3 regions of the Flavonifractor sp. genome follow, and region 3 is predicted to be linked to each of the others. Evidence: riboswitches for the same ligand, from Rfam matches in the RefSeq annotation. Region 3 holds a riboswitch; each other region holds the start of a gene.
What was found. Region 3 has a riboswitch for cobalamin ahead of cbiD (cobalt-precorrin-5B (C(1))-methyltransferase CbiD). Riboswitches for the same ligand answer to the same signal wherever they lie in the genome.

Region 1 (5,013 bases), on a different contig from region 3:
ACGCCCGGATGATCCGCTCGGCCTTGCGGGTGAGCAGCTCCGGATCCCCGGGGCCCACCCCCACGCCGTACAGCTTTCCTCGGTTCATCGTTCTTCCTCCTTGAGCAGGCGCAGGATCTCCCGCCGGGCCGCCCCGATGGTGGCGGCGGGGCCGGCGTCCAGGCCGTCCTTGTCGTGCAGTATGTCCATGAGATGGGCGATGCGGGGCAGGCGCAGGTGGTTTTCCCGCAGCAGCCCGGGCTGTCGGAACAGCTCCTCCGGCGTGCCGGCGGCCAGCACCCGCCCGCCTCCCAGCAGGTAGGCGTCGTCGCAGCACAGAGGCACCAGATCCATGTCGTGGGTGGCCAGCAGGATAGCCATGTTCAGCCCGTCCCGCAGCTGCTCCAGCAGCGCCAGCAGGCCGCTGACCCCCTGGGGATCCAGCCCGGCGGTGGGCTCGTCCAGGATGAGCACCTCCGGCTCCATCACCAGCACCCCGGCGATGGCCGCCCGCTTCTTCTGGCCGAAGGAGAGGGCGTGGGTGGGCTTGTCCCGCAGGTGGGCCACCCCGGTGCGCTCCATGGCCGCCTCCACCCGGCGGCGGACCTCCGCCTCGGGCAGGCCCAGGTTCACCGCCCCGAAGGAGATGTCCCGGTACACGTCGGCGGAGAAGAGCTGGTCGTCGGGATCCTGGAACACGATGCCCACCCGGCGGCGCAGCTCCGCCAGGCCCTTTCGATCCCGGCGCACCGGCGCGCCGTCCAGAAGCACCTCCCCGCTCTGGGGGGTGAGCACCCCGTTCAGGTTGAGGAACAGGGTGGACTTCCCCGCCCCGTTGGCCCCCAGAATGCCGGTGATCCGCCCCCGCTCCGCCTTCAGACTCACATGGTCCAGGGCGGCGGTGCCGTCCTCGTAGGTGTAGCACAGCTCTCTCGTCTCGATGGCTGGATTCATCCCAGCACCCCCCTCTCCGCAAACAGGACTGCCAGCTGCCCAGCCGCCACCGCCAGAGCCAGGGGGTAGAGCCCCCGGCCCGGCGCATAGTCCCCCGGCAGGGTGGTGAGGCTGCCGGCATAGCCCCGGGACTCCAGGGCGGCGTAGATCCGGTCGGCCCGCCGCCAGGCCCGCAGGAACACCAGGGAGGCCATGGTTCCCAGGGAGGACAGGGAGCGGCGCAGCCCCTGGTAGCCCAGGCGGGAGGCCTGGGCGGTGCGGATGCTCCCCGCCGTCTCGGAGAGCACGAAGATAAAGCGGTAGATGAGCTCCATCAGCTCCACCAGCAGGCGGGGCACGTGGAGCCGCCCCAGGCACATGGTCAGGTCGGTGACCGGGGTGTTGAGGGCCAGGAAGTACATGGCTCCCACCGCCCCCAGGGCGCGGAAAAACAGGGCCGCGGCGGCGGCCAGGGCGGCCCCGTCAAAGCCCCACAGCCGCCCTCCCACCGGAAGGGCGGCCAGAACCGGCGTTCCCGCGGGGTAGCTGCGCACCAGCATGGTGGCGCAGCCCACCGCCAGGAAAGCCATGGGGATCTTGAGAAAATGGAGGTATACCCTGGGGGGCAGGCCCCCCAAAACGGTGATCAGCACGCCCATGGCCGCCGCCGTGGCCAGGCCCACCACCCCGCTGCCGCAGCACAGGCATACCACCAGCGCCGTCAGGGAGAGGATCAGCTTGGGCAGCGGATCCACCCGCCGCAGGCGGGACTGATAGGCCCAGCGGTCGGTACCCATCAGCTCTCGTCCTTCCCGCCGGGCTTTTTGGTGATGCGGCCCAGGACAAAGCCCACGATCCCCGCGCCCACGGCGGCCTGGAGGGCGAAGAGCAGGGACTCCACCTCGCCGCTGGCGGGCTCCAGGATGGGCTCAAACCAGGGCTGGTAGCCGGGATTCAGCTCCTGAACCACCTCCTCGGCCTGTCCGTCGGCGCCGCCGAACTCGGCGTTGGGCAGCAGCCACAGGGGCAGGGCGGCAATGATCACCACCAGGGCGATCAGAATCAGATTTTTCTGCCAGACCTTCATCGCTTCTCCCTCCTTACAGCACGCACAGCGTTTCCAGCTCGGTCTTGCTGTACTTCTCCAGCACGTTGAACACCACCACGGTGAGCAGTCCCTCGGCGATGGCCAGTGGGATCTGGGTGACGGCGAACACCATCAGGTACCGTGCCATGCCCCCGTCGATCACCCCCAGCTGGAAGGAGGTCACCACATAGGTGAACAGATCCCCCAGGGCGGCGGCGGCGAACACCGCCACGGGCGCCGGGGCCTTGGCCTTCCGCAGCAGCTTGTACACCAGCCAGGACACGATGGGCCCGGCGATGGCCATGGAGAAGGTGTTGGCCCCCAGGGTGGTCAGGCCGCCGTGGGCCAGCAGCAGGGCCTGGAACAGCAGGACGATCAGCCCCAGCACCGCCATGGTCATGGGCCCGAACAGGATGGCTCCCAGGCCCACGCCGGTGGGGTGGGAGCAGGAACCGGTAAAAGAGGGCAGCTTCAGGGCGGAGAGCACAAAGGCGAAGGCCCGCACATGGCCAGGAGGATCTTGGCCCGGGGCGCCATCTCCACCTTCTTTTTGATGGACAGGAAGCCCGCCGCCACAAAGGGCACGCACACGGCCCCCCAAACCACGCACCAACCAGCGGGCAGATAGCCCTCGGCAATGTGCATGGCGGAGGCGCTCATGGGCAGCAGGCCCAGCAGCCCGATCATCAGGGCCGCGGTGCGCAGCAGGCGGTGGTTGCGTTGTGTTGTCATGATCTTCATCCTTTCCTATACCTCGTAGGCTGATGGTGTGGTATGCTCCGGCAAGGTCTTCCGGCTCGAGCCTCTCTGCCGCCGCGCACCTTCCCAGGTCTCCCCAGTGGCATTTGCCCGGCGGCTCCTCTCTCACGGCAGCGGGACTGCGCGGGACTTGCACCCGACTTCCCTTTTCCGGAGCACTATGTCAACAGGCCTCCGCCTGGAGTTTTTCCGCCGCTTCGGCGTGGGCGGCGAACAGGGCCCGCACGCCGGGGTTCTCCCCCAAACCCCGCAGGACGCAGGACACCTGATAGCCCTCCGCCTCCAGCATGGACTTCCAGGAGTCGGGCTCGTCCCCGGCCAGATCGTTCTTGGCGTGGTCGCCGGCCACCACCATCAGGGGCCGCAGCTCCACCCGGCGCACTGCGTGCCGCTCCTTCAGCCGCCGCAGGGCCTCGTCAAAGCCGGGGTAGCCCTCCACCGTGCCGATGACGATGTCCCGCCGGCCCAGGTCGTGGAGCAGGTACTCCAGCTGGGTGTAGGCGGCGTTGGCGTAGTGCCCCGTGCCGTGGCCCATGTAGAGCACGGCGGCGTCCTCCGACGGGGCGGGCAGGTCGGAGAGCAGGGCGTCGGCCAGCGCCCGGTAGTCCGCCTCTGCCGTCAGCAGGGGCTTTCCGAAGGACAGCCGGGCAAACCGCCCGGCAAAGGGGGCGGCCTGGGCCATCAGCTTGTCGTACTCGTCGCCGTTGAGGATGTGGGTGGGCTGCACCACCACATCGTGGTACCCCTCGACCGCCAGGCGCTCCAGGGCCTGGGGCACGTCGTCGATGTGGGTGCCCTCCTTCTCCAGCTTGCGCAGGATCATCCCGCTGGTGAAGGCCCGGCGGAGGGTTCGCTCCGGGAAGGCGGCGGCCAGCTCCGCCTCGATGGCGGCGATGGTCTTTTCCAGGGTGTCAAAATGGCTGGTGCCGAAGGACACCGCCAGGATGGCTTGTCTGTCCATGGTTGTTCCTCCTGTGGGGACGAAATGTGCAGAATCGGGCGCAGATCGATGCCTTTGCAGGGGCGGCCTGTGGCCGCCCCTACTCCCGCGCGTTGTTGCTGGCCTGATAGAGCAGGGCGTTGCAGATGGCGGCGGCCACATTGGAGCCGCCCTTGCGGCCCCGGGCCACAATGTGGGGCACGTCCATGGTGAGCAGCAGCTCCTTGCTCTCCACCACGTTGACAAACCCCACCGGCACGCCGATGACCAGGGCGGGCTTCATCTTCCCCTCGTCCATGAGCTGGCAGGCCCGCACCAGGGCGGTGGGGGCGTTGCCGATGGCCAGCACCAGGGGGCCGTCCAGGGCGGCGGCCCGCTCCATGGACACGGTGGCCCGGGTCTCTCCCCGCTCCCTGGCCTCGGCGGCCACGTCCGGGTCGGACATGAAGCACATGGCCCTTCCGCCGAACTTCTCCAGCACCCGCTTATTCACGCCGGAGAAGGCCATCTGGGTGTCGGTGACGATGGTGCAGCCGGCCTTCATGGCGGCGATCCCCTTTTCCACCGCGCCGGGGGAGAACACCAGATTGTCGGCATACTCAAAGTCCGCCGTGGTGTGGATCACCCGCTTGACCACCGGCAGCTGGTCTGCCGGGAACACACGCTCGCCCAGCTCCTGGGCGATGAGCTCCATGCTCCGGGCCTCGATGTCCGCCGGGGCCACCCGCTGTAACTGAATTTCCTTCATGGATTATTCCTCCCCGTTGAGTATGCGGTAAATCCGCGCCATGTCCAGGCTCTCCCGCAGGCCGCCGGCCAGCTTGTCGTACTGCCCCTGGGCGTAGTCCTGCCAGTCCACCGCCGCCGCGCCGGGCTCCAGCCCCTTGGCCCTCAGCAGGGCGTTGACCAGGGCCTCCGCCACCCCGGCCTTGTCAAAGATGCCGTGGACGTAGCAGCCCCACACATTGCCGGAACTCAGGCCGTCGGTGTGGCGCTCCCCGGTCTGGGTGGTGAAGTCCACCAGGGGAGCGGCGGCGCTCTCGGTGCGGCCCATGTGGATCTCGTAGCCCTCGAAGGGGACGCCCGCCATGGCGCTGAAGATGCCCTCCGGGGCCCGGAAGGCGCCGGTCACCCGGGTGCGGGTCTTTTCCCCCTGGAACACCGTGTGGGCGGGGAGCAGGCCCAGGCCGGCCAGCGTGCCGCCCCCCTCCACCCCGTCGGGGTCGGAGACGGTCTGTCCCAGCATCTGATAGCCGCCGCAGATGCCCACCACCGCGCCGCCGGCGGAGGCGTGCTTGAGGATGGCGGCCTCTAT
Region 2 (5,013 bases), on a different contig from region 3:
GCGGTGGACTGCTTTCTGCCTTGGGGCGGCGTGGAGCGTGCCGCTCTGTCAGTGCTGCTGCCCACTCTGGCAGGGGCCGCGGCGGCACAGTGGCTCGGCAACTGGGGCCGACGCCGCTGGATGGAGATCCTCTCCCAGCGGATGGTGGCCCGCATCCGGAGGGAGTGCTTTGCCAAGCTGGGGCGGCTGCCCCTGTCCTACTTTGACCGCCACCCCCATGGGGATACCATGAACCGCCTGGTCAGCGATGCCGACAACGTCAGCACCGTGGCGGCTGAGACGGTGACTCAGCTCCTGTCCAGCCTGCTGATGGTGGCGGGGGCGTTGGCCATCATGGCGGCCCTCAGCCCGCTGCTCACTCTGACGGCCCTGGCAACTGTGCCGGTGATCGCCCTGTGCACCCGCCTGATCTCCCGGCGGAGCAGGACGCTCTACCGCCGGCAGGCCGATGAGCTGGGCCGCCTGAGCGGCCTGGTGCAGGAGTCCCTCTCCAACAGCCGCACGGTGAAGCTCTACCACCAGCAGGAAGAGCTGTTGGCGCGGTTTGACCAGATGAACGGGGCGCTGTGCGCCACATCGGTGAAGGCGCAGATCTGCGCCGGCCTGCTCAGCCCGCTGGTGAACATGGTCAACAACCTGGGCTTTGCCCTGATCGCCTGCGCCGGGGGCGTGCTGGCCCTCCGCGGCGCGGTGAGCGTTGGGCTGGTGGTCAGCTTCCTGGGCTACTCCCGGCAGTTGGGGCGGCCCCTGAACAGCATTGCCGCCCTCTTTTCCAGCATTCAGCAGGCCGTCGCTGGGGCCGAGCGGCTCTTTGAGATTTTGGACGAGCCGGAGCTGCCCCCCGATGTCCCGGGTGCAGTCTCACCCCGGACGGTGCGGGGAGAGGTGTCCTTTGCGGATGTGTCCTTCTCCTATGAGCCGGACAGGCCGGTGCTGGAGCATGTGAGCTTCCGCGTCAGGGCAGGGGAGGTGGCCGCATTTGTGGGGGAGACCGGCGCGGGCAAGACCACCCTGGTCAACCTGCTGATCCGGGCCTATGAGCCGACGGCGGGGGAGATCCGGCTGGACGGCGTGCCCCTCGGTCGGTACAGCCGGGAAGGACTGAGCCGGTGCTTCTCCGTGGTGCTCCAGGAGACCGTCTTTTTCCGCGGCACGGTGCTGGACAATCTGCGCTATGCCCGCCCGGAGGCCACGGAGGCGGAGGTTGTCCATGCGGCAAAACTGGCCCATGCCCACGGTTTCATCCAGCGCCTGCCCCAGGGGTACCAAACCCTCATGTCGGGGGCGGCCGGGGAATTCAGCCAGGGGCAGTACCAGCTTTTGGCCATGGCCCGGGCCCTGGTGAGCCGGGCGCCTATCCTCATCCTGGACGAGGCCACCAGCAGTGTGGATACTACCACGGAGCAGCGGCTCCAGCAGGCCACCCTCCGCCTGCTGGAGGGCCGCACCTGCTTCCTGATCGCCCACCGTCCCTCCACCATCCGCCGGGCCGACCGCATCTTTGTGGTGGGGGAGCGGGGGATCGTGGAGTCCGGCACATATGATGAACTGATGAAAAAGCGAGGAGTTTATTGGAGTGTGCTTCAATGAATCAGTCGTTTTGAATGTAATTTATGACCAGCAGGCCATTGTTCTTTTGACCTTGCGCCTCCGTTGGGGTGTTTTGTCTTATAGTGACGAATTTCTGATAACGTGTTGCTACTTTGACCCATGACTTGACCCAGAACGGGAAAAATCCCAGCGGAGCAGGCAGCATACGACCTCCGGGATTTGGCAGTTTTCTGGAACGAAAAGGGTCGGAAAGCACTTGAAATCAAAGGATTGAACTGCCGGTAGCAGCTCATAACCCGGAGGTCGAAGGTTCAAATCCTTCCCCCGCAACCATAAAAGTACCGTATTCCGTTGGAATGCGGTACTTTTTTTCACTTTTTCGACCACTTGTTTTTTGCGTTTCTAACACTTTTCTAACACAACGTCCTGTGAAATGGTCTGCGGCAGCGGCAATTTGCTGATGTCGAGCCTATATCCTCTGAAATTGATGTTGTCCTAAGGAGTGCTAGATTGCCGTATATCCTCTTATTGAAACTCCCCTCCCACGCGGCTCAACACTGCCCAAATGTACGCGTCATGCACTACGCTGAAAACAGCGCACGTGGCTGCGACAGCTGGCACTCCTGGTCCATAATTTCTACGAGTGAATACACCTGACAACTTCTGGTCAAAAGCGGATTAAGATGTCCGACTGCAAAAGATATTTGATGGACGCCTGTGACAGGCCGAATATGCTGTTCGCCCATTCTCGAGCTGGCGAAATCCATCTAGAAAGAAATTAGCAATTGACAATGAATGAAATGGAGAATACAATCAAGATATCAAAAGTAAAATAGCAAGCGCACAGGTGTGCCCTCTCCTTCGGGAGAGGACAGAAAAGGGAAGCCGGGTGAAACTCCCGCACAGGGCCGCTGCTGTAATTGCGGAGTCCCGCCAAGAATGCCACTGGTAGAGAATACCGGGAAGGCGGCGAGGATGAGGATGCATGAGTCAGAAAACCTGCCTGCTGCGTGCACAGAAATGCTCTTCGGATCTCAGGAGCCAGTGTGCGGCAGAGGAATCCCCTTCCCATAGGCGAGGTGGATTGTTTGCAGGCATATGCCGGGATTGGAGCATGCTCCAATCCCGGCTTTTTATATGTTATGGTACATGCAGTTTGATGGAGAAAGGCGGGTCATGCCCAATGGAACGATATGAATATCCCTTTGCGGCAATCGTAGGACAGGAGAAACTGAAAACCGCGCTGCTACTTAACTTGGTAGATCCCCGCCTCGGCGGTGTGCTTATCCAGGGAGAGAAAGGGACGGCCAAGTCTACAGCGGTACGCGGTTTGGCGGCGCTGATGGATGAGGTGGAAGTAACCGAGGGGTGCCCCTTCCACTGCAGAATAGACGGAGAAATGCTGTGTGATGAATGCCGCACCAAACCGGACAGACATACGGCACGCTATCGAAGACGGGTGGTGGAGCTCCCGGTAAGCGCCACAGAGGATCGGGTAGTGGGTACTCTGGATCTGGAACGGGCGCTGAAAGAAGGGGTGAAGGCATTTGAGCCCGGGCTGCTGGCTCAGGCAAATGGGAACATCCTCTATGTAGACGAGATCAACCTGTTGGAGGACCACATCGTAGATGTGCTGCTGGATTCCGCCGCGATGGGGGTAAATACCGTGGAACGGGAGGGGGTCTCCTACAGCCACCCGGCCCGCTTTATTCTGGTAGGCACCATGAACCCGGAGGAGGGAGATCTTCGCCCCCAGCTGTTGGATCGTTTCGGCCTGATGGTGGAGGTGCACGGCGAGCCGGAAGCGGAGGCCCGCAAGGAGGTCGTCCGCCGGCGGCTGGCCTTTGAGACAGACCCAGCCGCATTCTGTGCGTTCTATGAGCCAGAGCAGGAGAAACTGCGGCGGCGCATCGCGGCGGCGCAGGACCGTCTGTCTCAAGTGGCTCTTCCCGAGGCGCTCTTTGACACGGTGGCGCGTGTCTGCACTGCGCTCCAGGTGGACGGCCACCGCGCGGACATCACCATGCTCAAGACGGCACGGGCCTTGGCCGCCTTGGATGGACGACAGGAGGCAGCCGAGGGAGATCTGCGGCAGGCGGCAGAGCTGGCCCTGCCCCACCGGCTGCGCCGGGCTCCCTTTGAGCAGGGGGGCGGCGCCGAACTTAACTGGGGGGAACTGTTCCATGGATAGAGCCCGATATCCCTTCTCCGCCGTGGTGGGTCAGGAGCGGGCAAAGCAGGCGCTTCTCTGCCTGGCTGTGGAGCCCCGCATCGGGGGCGTACTGCTGTGCGGAGAAAAAGGGACGGCTAAGTCCACCCTGGTGAGGGCCATGGGTGGGTTGGAGGGCGTACACCTGGTGGAGCTCCCTGTGAGCACCACGGAGGACATGCTTTTGGGCGGCGTGGAGCTGGAGACGGCGGTGCGCACTGGCCGGCGGCAATTCCAACCCGGTCTGCTGGCTCGGGCCGACGGGGCAGTGCTGTACGCCGATGAGATCAATCTGCTTCCCGCCGCTCTGAGCGGTGCCCTGCTGGACACCCTGGAGAGCGGGGTGTGCCGGGTGGAGCGGGACGGCATTTCCCATACCTGTCCCGCCCGATTTTCTCTGGTAGGAACCATGAATCCGGAGGAGGGGATCCTTCGGCCTCAACTGCTGGACCGCTTTGGCATCTATGTTGCGGTAATCGGAGAGACAGAGCCGGAGTCCCGGAAAGAGGTGGTCCGCCGCGCTCTGGCTTTTGAGACAGATCCCGTCGGATTTCGCGCCCAATGGGCCAGGCAGGAGGCGCGGCTGTCCGAGACAGTGGCCTCCGCCCGTGCGCTCCTGCCGCAGGTATCTGTGGGAGAGGCGGAGGAACAGGCGGCCTGTCTGTTGGCGCGGCAGGCCAATGCCGCCGGGCACCGGGCGGAGCTATCCATTCTGCACACAGCCCGTGCTCTGGCCGCACTTGCGGGACGGACATATCTAAACATGGACGATCTCCATACGGCGGCGGAGCTGGCCCTGCCCCACCGTCGGCGGGAGGGGTGCGAAACGCCGCCATCCCGGAAGGCGGAGGCGCCAGCCCCCCAGGAGCCGCAACCGGACAGCAGCTCCCGGGACAGAGGAGGTTCAGTGGAGGACGTTCAGCCTCCGGCGGAAGATTTACCGCCGGACAGGACACAGCCTCCTGTACAGCATTCTCAGCAGGGCCAGTCCCGGGAAAGGCTAGAGCAGGGGGAAGAGGTCTATGAGGTGCGCGCCCTGCTCACGGGCCGGGCTGACCGCTTGGCTCGGAGAGGCAGCGGACGGCGCAGCAAGACCCGCTCCGCCACCCGGCGGGGGCGGGCCGTGGGCGACCGCATTCCACAGGGAAAGGCAGAGGATCTGGCGATAGGCGCTACGCTGAGAGCCGCCGCACCCTACCAGCAGGCTCGCGGAGGAGGAGCGGCTGGGCTGGTTCTTCTGCCCTCTGATTTTC
Region 3 (5,013 bases):
CTCCGTCCCCCGGCGGCAGCCGATGCCTAAAATCAGGCTTTGGGGGGCCAGCCGCAGGGTGCGGGAAAAGGGCCCCGCCCCCGTCCGGTCGGTGACCCACACCCCCAGCTCCGCCGGGCCGTCCGTGAGGCCCTCGGGGCAGGGGTGGCCGAAGTCGCTGGCAAAGCCCACCGGCGTCCCGTCCAGGAGGGCGGCGGAGACCTCCTTGGCCAGCGTCCGGTCGGTGATGGCAAGGCCGTTCCCTTTTGCCCACACGTCCACGGCAAAGAGGCCGTTGACGTCGGTGGCGGTGGACACCGCCGCCTGCCCGCCGGTGAGTGCCGCCACCCGGAGGGCCAGCCCATTGGCGCCCCCCACGTGGCCGGACAGCAGGGGGACGGCAAACCGCCCCGCCTCGTCCACGCTGACTACGGCGGGGTCGGTGAATTTATCCTTGACATGGGGGGCGATGGCCCGCACGGCGATGCCCGCCGCCCCCACGAAGATCAGCCCCTCGGCCTCCCCCCACTGTGCCGCCGTCCAGGCGTCCAGGGAGGGAACCGGCTCCGCCCCCACGTCCGCGGCAAAGCGGGCGGGGGCGGACAGGGTGCCGCCCAGGGCGGCCGCCAGGGTTTTCCCCAGGGCCGCGCCTCTGCGGGTAAAGGCGATCACCGCCACGGTCATCGGCTGGCCTCCCGAAACTCGTGGGTGAAGGCGGGGTCGTAGAGCTTGGAGCGCTCGTAATCATCCCCCAGGAAATGCCCGATGGTAATCAGCGCCGTCTTGGTGATCCTGTTCTCCCTGGCGGTCTTTGCCAGGGTGGACACGGTGCAGCGGAACACCTTCTCCTCCGGCCAGGTGGCCTTGTAGACGATGGCCGCCGGGGTGTCGGGAGAATAGCCCCCCGCCGTCAGCTCCTCCTCCACCTGCTCCAGCAGGCCGGTGGACAGGAACAGCACCATGGTGCAGCCGTGGGAGGCCAGCTTGCGCAGCCCCTCCCCCTCGGGCACCGGCGTCCGCCCCGCCATGCGGGTGATGATCACGGACTGTGATACCTCCGGCAGGGTATACTCGGCGTTGAGGGCCGCCGCCGCCCCGGAGAAGGAGGACACGCCGGGGGTCACGTCGTAGGCGATGCCCAGCTTGTCCAGCTCGTCCATCTGCTCCCGGATGGCCCCGTAGAGGGAGGGGTCGCCGGTGTGGAGGCGGACGGTGACGCCGCCCTTCTCCTCGGTGGCCTTCATCACTTCGATGACCTGCTCCAGGGTCATGGAGGCGCTGTTATAGACCTGGCAGCCCTCCTTCTTGTAGTCCAGCAGGGCGGGGTTCACCAGGGATCCGGCGTAGATGATCACGTCGGCCTCCCCCAGCAGTCTGGCACCCCGCACCGTGATCAGATCCGCCCCGCCGGGGCCCGCGCCGATAAAATGTACCATAATATAAACCTCCTGAGCGCGTAGACAAGTTGTGTGTAGGGGCGGATATCATCCGCCCGCCGTTTCGCCATCCGGGGCTGCCCGGTGGAGGGCCAGCAGCCGCTCCGCCCCCGGGGTCTTTCCCAAAATGCCGTACTGGTTGGAGAAGAAGAAGGCCTCGATGGTCAGCCCCTCCCCCGCCCGGCGCTTCAACTGTCCGTCCAGGGCCTCCCCGATGGAGGCCATCACCGGCCCCAGCAGGCCGGCCTGTTTCAGCAGCTCCACCCCCGCGTCGGTGGTGGGGCTGTCAAAGAGGGCACGCAGCAGTGCTCCGTCCGCCCCGGCCAGGGCGGCGTGGGCGGTGAGCGTCTCCCGCCGGGCGTCGGCGGTCTTGGAGTGGGTGTTCATGCACCCGGCCGCCGCCTTGATCAGCTTGCCCAGGTGCCCCACCACCAGCACGGAGCGGAACCCCGCCCCGGCGGCGTGGTCGATGGCCGCCCCCAGGTAGTTGCTGCACATGCACCAGCGGTCCAGGTTCAGGCCCAGCACCTCTCTGGCAAAGCTCTCCCCGTAGTTGCCGGGGGTGAGGAGCAGATCCTCCGTCCCCGCCGCCCGCCGCTGGTCCATCTCCAGGTAGAGGGAGTCGAGCAGGGCCGCCTCGCTCATGGGCTTCACAATCCCGCTGGTGCCCAGGATGGAGATGCCCCCCACGATGCCCAGCCGGGGGTTGAAGGTGCGCTTTGCCAGGGCCTCCCCCTCCGGCACGGAGATCACCGCCCGCAGGCCGCCGGTGTACCCGGCCTTGGCCATAACAGCCTCCATCTGCTCCCCGATCATCCGCCGGGGGGTGGAGTTGATGGCCGCCGCCCCCACCGGCTGATCCAGGCCGGGCAGGGTCACCCGGCCCACCCCTTCGCCGCCGTCGATGACAATGCCGGGGGTGTCCGTCCGCTCCACCCGGGCGAAGATCAGCGCCCCGTCGGTGACGTCCGGGTCGTCGCCGCCGTCCTTGCGCACCGCGCAGGCGGCCCAGCCCTCCCCGGCGGCGTGCCGGAGCAGTTCGGCCTCCACCGCCACCCCCGCCGGGGTGGCAATGCGTACGGCGGGCAGGGTTTCGCCGGTGAGCAGCCGGGCCGCGGCCCCGGCGGCGGCCGCCGCGGCGCAGGTACCGGTGGTGTAGCCGCAGCGCAGCTTCTGCCGCCCCACCGGGATATACAGCTCCAGCTTTGCCACACAGACACCTCCTGACAACAAAAAAGATCCTCCTCGGCTGACGAGGAGAATCCTTGCATCCCTTTTGCATCCCTGCTGTCGGGGTCTGCCGCACCTCTCCACCTCAGAGCTACGCCGGTTCGCACACCACAGCAGGTCTCCTGGCTTGCGTTTCCTCCTCCGGCGCGCCTTCTCGGTTCCCTGGGAACCAATGGCCTGTGCGCCTTTGTCCACGCTTACAGTAGAGGTAAGACTGCGCCGGATTTTCACCGGCTTCCCGATGCGCGGCTCCGCCGCGCACTGCGGGTGCATTGAATTCCCTGTTATTATAGCAGGATGCGGGGCAAAAGTAAAGGCGGGGTTTCAAAATTCCCTGCGGGGGGCCGCCAGCAGGAAGCGGATGCCCGCCGTCAGCAGGGAGGCGCCCAGGCCGGTGTAAAACACGGCGATAAAGCCCTCCGGCGCCAGGCCGCTGGCCCGCAGGCCGATGCCCAGCGTCATCATCAGGGCCATGATCAGGAAGGATTTCCGGTCAAAAAAGCGCCAGAACCACTGGCGCACGGCGCCGTAGCCGCGGATGCGCACCGTGTGCCGCCGCACCAGCGGGCCGAACACCCTCCCCTGAAAAAGGACGAAGACCAGCACGGAGAGGGCGATGCTCCACACTGCGGCGTGGCCGGGGTAGGCCAGCAGCCCGATGCGCAGGATGTTGACCCCCGCCGCCCCCCACACCAGTCCGGCCAGCAGGAGCAGCGTCTCTTTTTTCACCAAATCGGGTTCCCCCTTGTCTCAGATCTCATGTTCCGCGCCGCGGCGGGCGCGGGGACTCTTCAGCGGTAGAGCAGCCGCCGGAGCACCTGCTCCAGCCCGCCGCAGCTGTCCGCCCCCCGGCTCAGCTGTCCCAGCAGGCTGTCCAGCACAAAGGCGGCCAGCTGCTCCCGGGTGAAACAATCGTCAAAGGCGGCGGGCGATACGGCCCGATCCGCCTCCAGCGCCCGCAGCAGCATCCGGCGGAGCTGCCCCAGGGTCTCCTCCATGGCCTGGCGGCCGCCGGCCCGCCCCTCCGGCAGGAAGCCGGCGGCGTGTCCCCGGAAAAAGCCGGGGTACTCCCCCGCCCCGGTTCGGATGCGGTGGAACAGCCCGTGGACGCAGGAGACGAAATCCTCCGGCGGTTCCGCCTCCGGCGCGGACAGAATCTGCCCCCAGATCTCCTCCACCGTGGCGGCCATCAGCTCCGCCTTGCCGGAGAAGTAGTTGTAGACCGAGCCCACGGAGACCTCGGCCTCCTCCGCCACCGCCCGGATGCTCAGGCCGTCCAGCCCCTGCCGCCGGGCCACGGCCCGGCTGGCGGCCAGCAGGGCCTGCCGGGAGGTAACTGCCGTATTCACGCGCCTCGCCCCCATTCTGAACAAAGTTCATTTTAGCAGATCCTGCCCTTCTGTCAACCGGAAATACGCAGAAATCCCCGGCGCGGGCACTGCCCGCGCCAGGGATTTTTCCAGGCTGCCGGTTTTCTCTTACAGATAGCTCTTCAGCTTCTCCACCATGTCGGTGTGCTCCCAGGGCAGGTCGATGTCGGTGCGGCCGAAGTGGCCGTAGGCGGCGGTCTGCTCGTAGATGGGGCGGCGGAGATCCAGGTGCTCGATGATCTTGGCGGGGCGCAGGTCGAAGTTCTCATTGACGATGGCGGAGAGCTTCTCCTCGTCCAGCACGCCGGTGCCGTAGGTGTCCACCAGCACGGAGACGGGGTGGGCCACGCCGATGGCGTAGGCCAGCTCGATCTGGCACTTGCGGCACAGGCCGGCGGCCACCAGGTTCTTGGCCACGTAGCGGGCCATGTAGGCGGCGGAGCGGTCCACCTTGGTGGGATCCTTGCCGGAGAAGCAGCCGCCGCCGTGGGCCGCGGAGCCGCCGTAGGTGTCCACGATGATCTTACGGCCGGTCAGACCGGTGTCGCCCACGGGGCCGCCCACCACGAAGCGGCCGGTGGGGTTGACGTAGAACTTGGTGTCCTTGGTGATGTACTGGGCGGGGATGATGGGCTTGATGATCTCCTCCACCACGGCCTCCCGCAGATCCTTCAGGGCGATGTCGGGGTCGTGCTGGGTGGACACCACGATGGCGGGGCAGGAGAGAACCTGGCCGTCGTCGCCGTACTCCACGGTGACCTGGCTCTTGCCGTCGGGGCGCAGCCACTTGAGCTGGCCGGACTTGCGCACGTCGGCCAGGCGGCGGGACAGCTTGTGGGCCATGGAGATGGGGGCGGGCATCAGCTCGGGGGTCTCGTCGCAGGCGTAGCCGAACATCATGCCCTGGTCGCCGGCGCCGATGCGGTCGGCCTCGTCGGTGCCGCCCTGCTGGAGCTCATAGGACTCGTTGACGCCCATGGCGATGTCGGGGGACTGCT

Region 1: linked by a shared signal. The riboswitch ahead of QZ378_RS09465 (energy-coupling factor ABC transporter permease) and the one ahead of cbiD (cobalt-precorrin-5B (C(1))-methyltransferase CbiD) in region 3 are both predicted to bind cobalamin.
Region 2: linked by a shared signal. The riboswitch ahead of QZ378_RS02675 (AAA family ATPase) and the one ahead of cbiD (cobalt-precorrin-5B (C(1))-methyltransferase CbiD) in region 3 are both predicted to bind cobalamin.

The regions. Positions count from the first base shown of each region.
Region 1 is NZ_JAHZDL010000068.1:6,244-11,256, forward strand. It holds gene cobI (precorrin-2 C(20)-methyltransferase) at 1-88, opposite strand, end outside; gene QZ378_RS09450 (ATP-binding cassette domain-containing protein) at 85-933, opposite strand; gene cbiQ (cobalt ECF transporter T component CbiQ) at 930-1,709, opposite strand; gene QZ378_RS09460 (energy-coupling factor ABC transporter substrate-binding protein) at 1,709-1,999, opposite strand; partial or broken gene QZ378_RS09465 (energy-coupling factor ABC transporter permease) at 2,013-2,731, opposite strand; cobalamin riboswitch at 2,764-2,944, opposite strand; gene QZ378_RS09470 (sirohydrochlorin cobaltochelatase) at 2,922-3,719, opposite strand; gene QZ378_RS09475 (precorrin-8X methylmutase) at 3,799-4,446, opposite strand; gene QZ378_RS09480 (cobyric acid synthase) at 4,450-5,013, opposite strand, start outside.
Region 2 is NZ_JAHZDL010000010.1:14,221-19,233, reverse strand. It holds gene QZ378_RS02680 (ABC transporter ATP-binding protein) at 1-1,590, shown strand, start outside; cobalamin riboswitch at 2,380-2,573, shown strand; gene QZ378_RS02675 (AAA family ATPase) at 2,537-3,742, shown strand; gene QZ378_RS02670 (VWA domain-containing protein) at 3,735-5,013, shown strand, end outside.
Region 3 is NZ_JAHZDL010000087.1:3,872-8,884, reverse strand. It holds gene QZ378_RS10660 (cobalamin biosynthesis protein) at 1-663, opposite strand, end outside; gene cobM (precorrin-4 C(11)-methyltransferase) at 660-1,415, opposite strand; gene cbiD (cobalt-precorrin-5B (C(1))-methyltransferase CbiD) at 1,464-2,627, opposite strand; cobalamin riboswitch at 2,740-2,926, opposite strand; gene QZ378_RS10645 (hypothetical protein) at 2,970-3,374, opposite strand; gene QZ378_RS10640 (TetR/AcrR family transcriptional regulator) at 3,437-3,994, opposite strand; gene metK (methionine adenosyltransferase) at 4,124-5,013, opposite strand, start outside.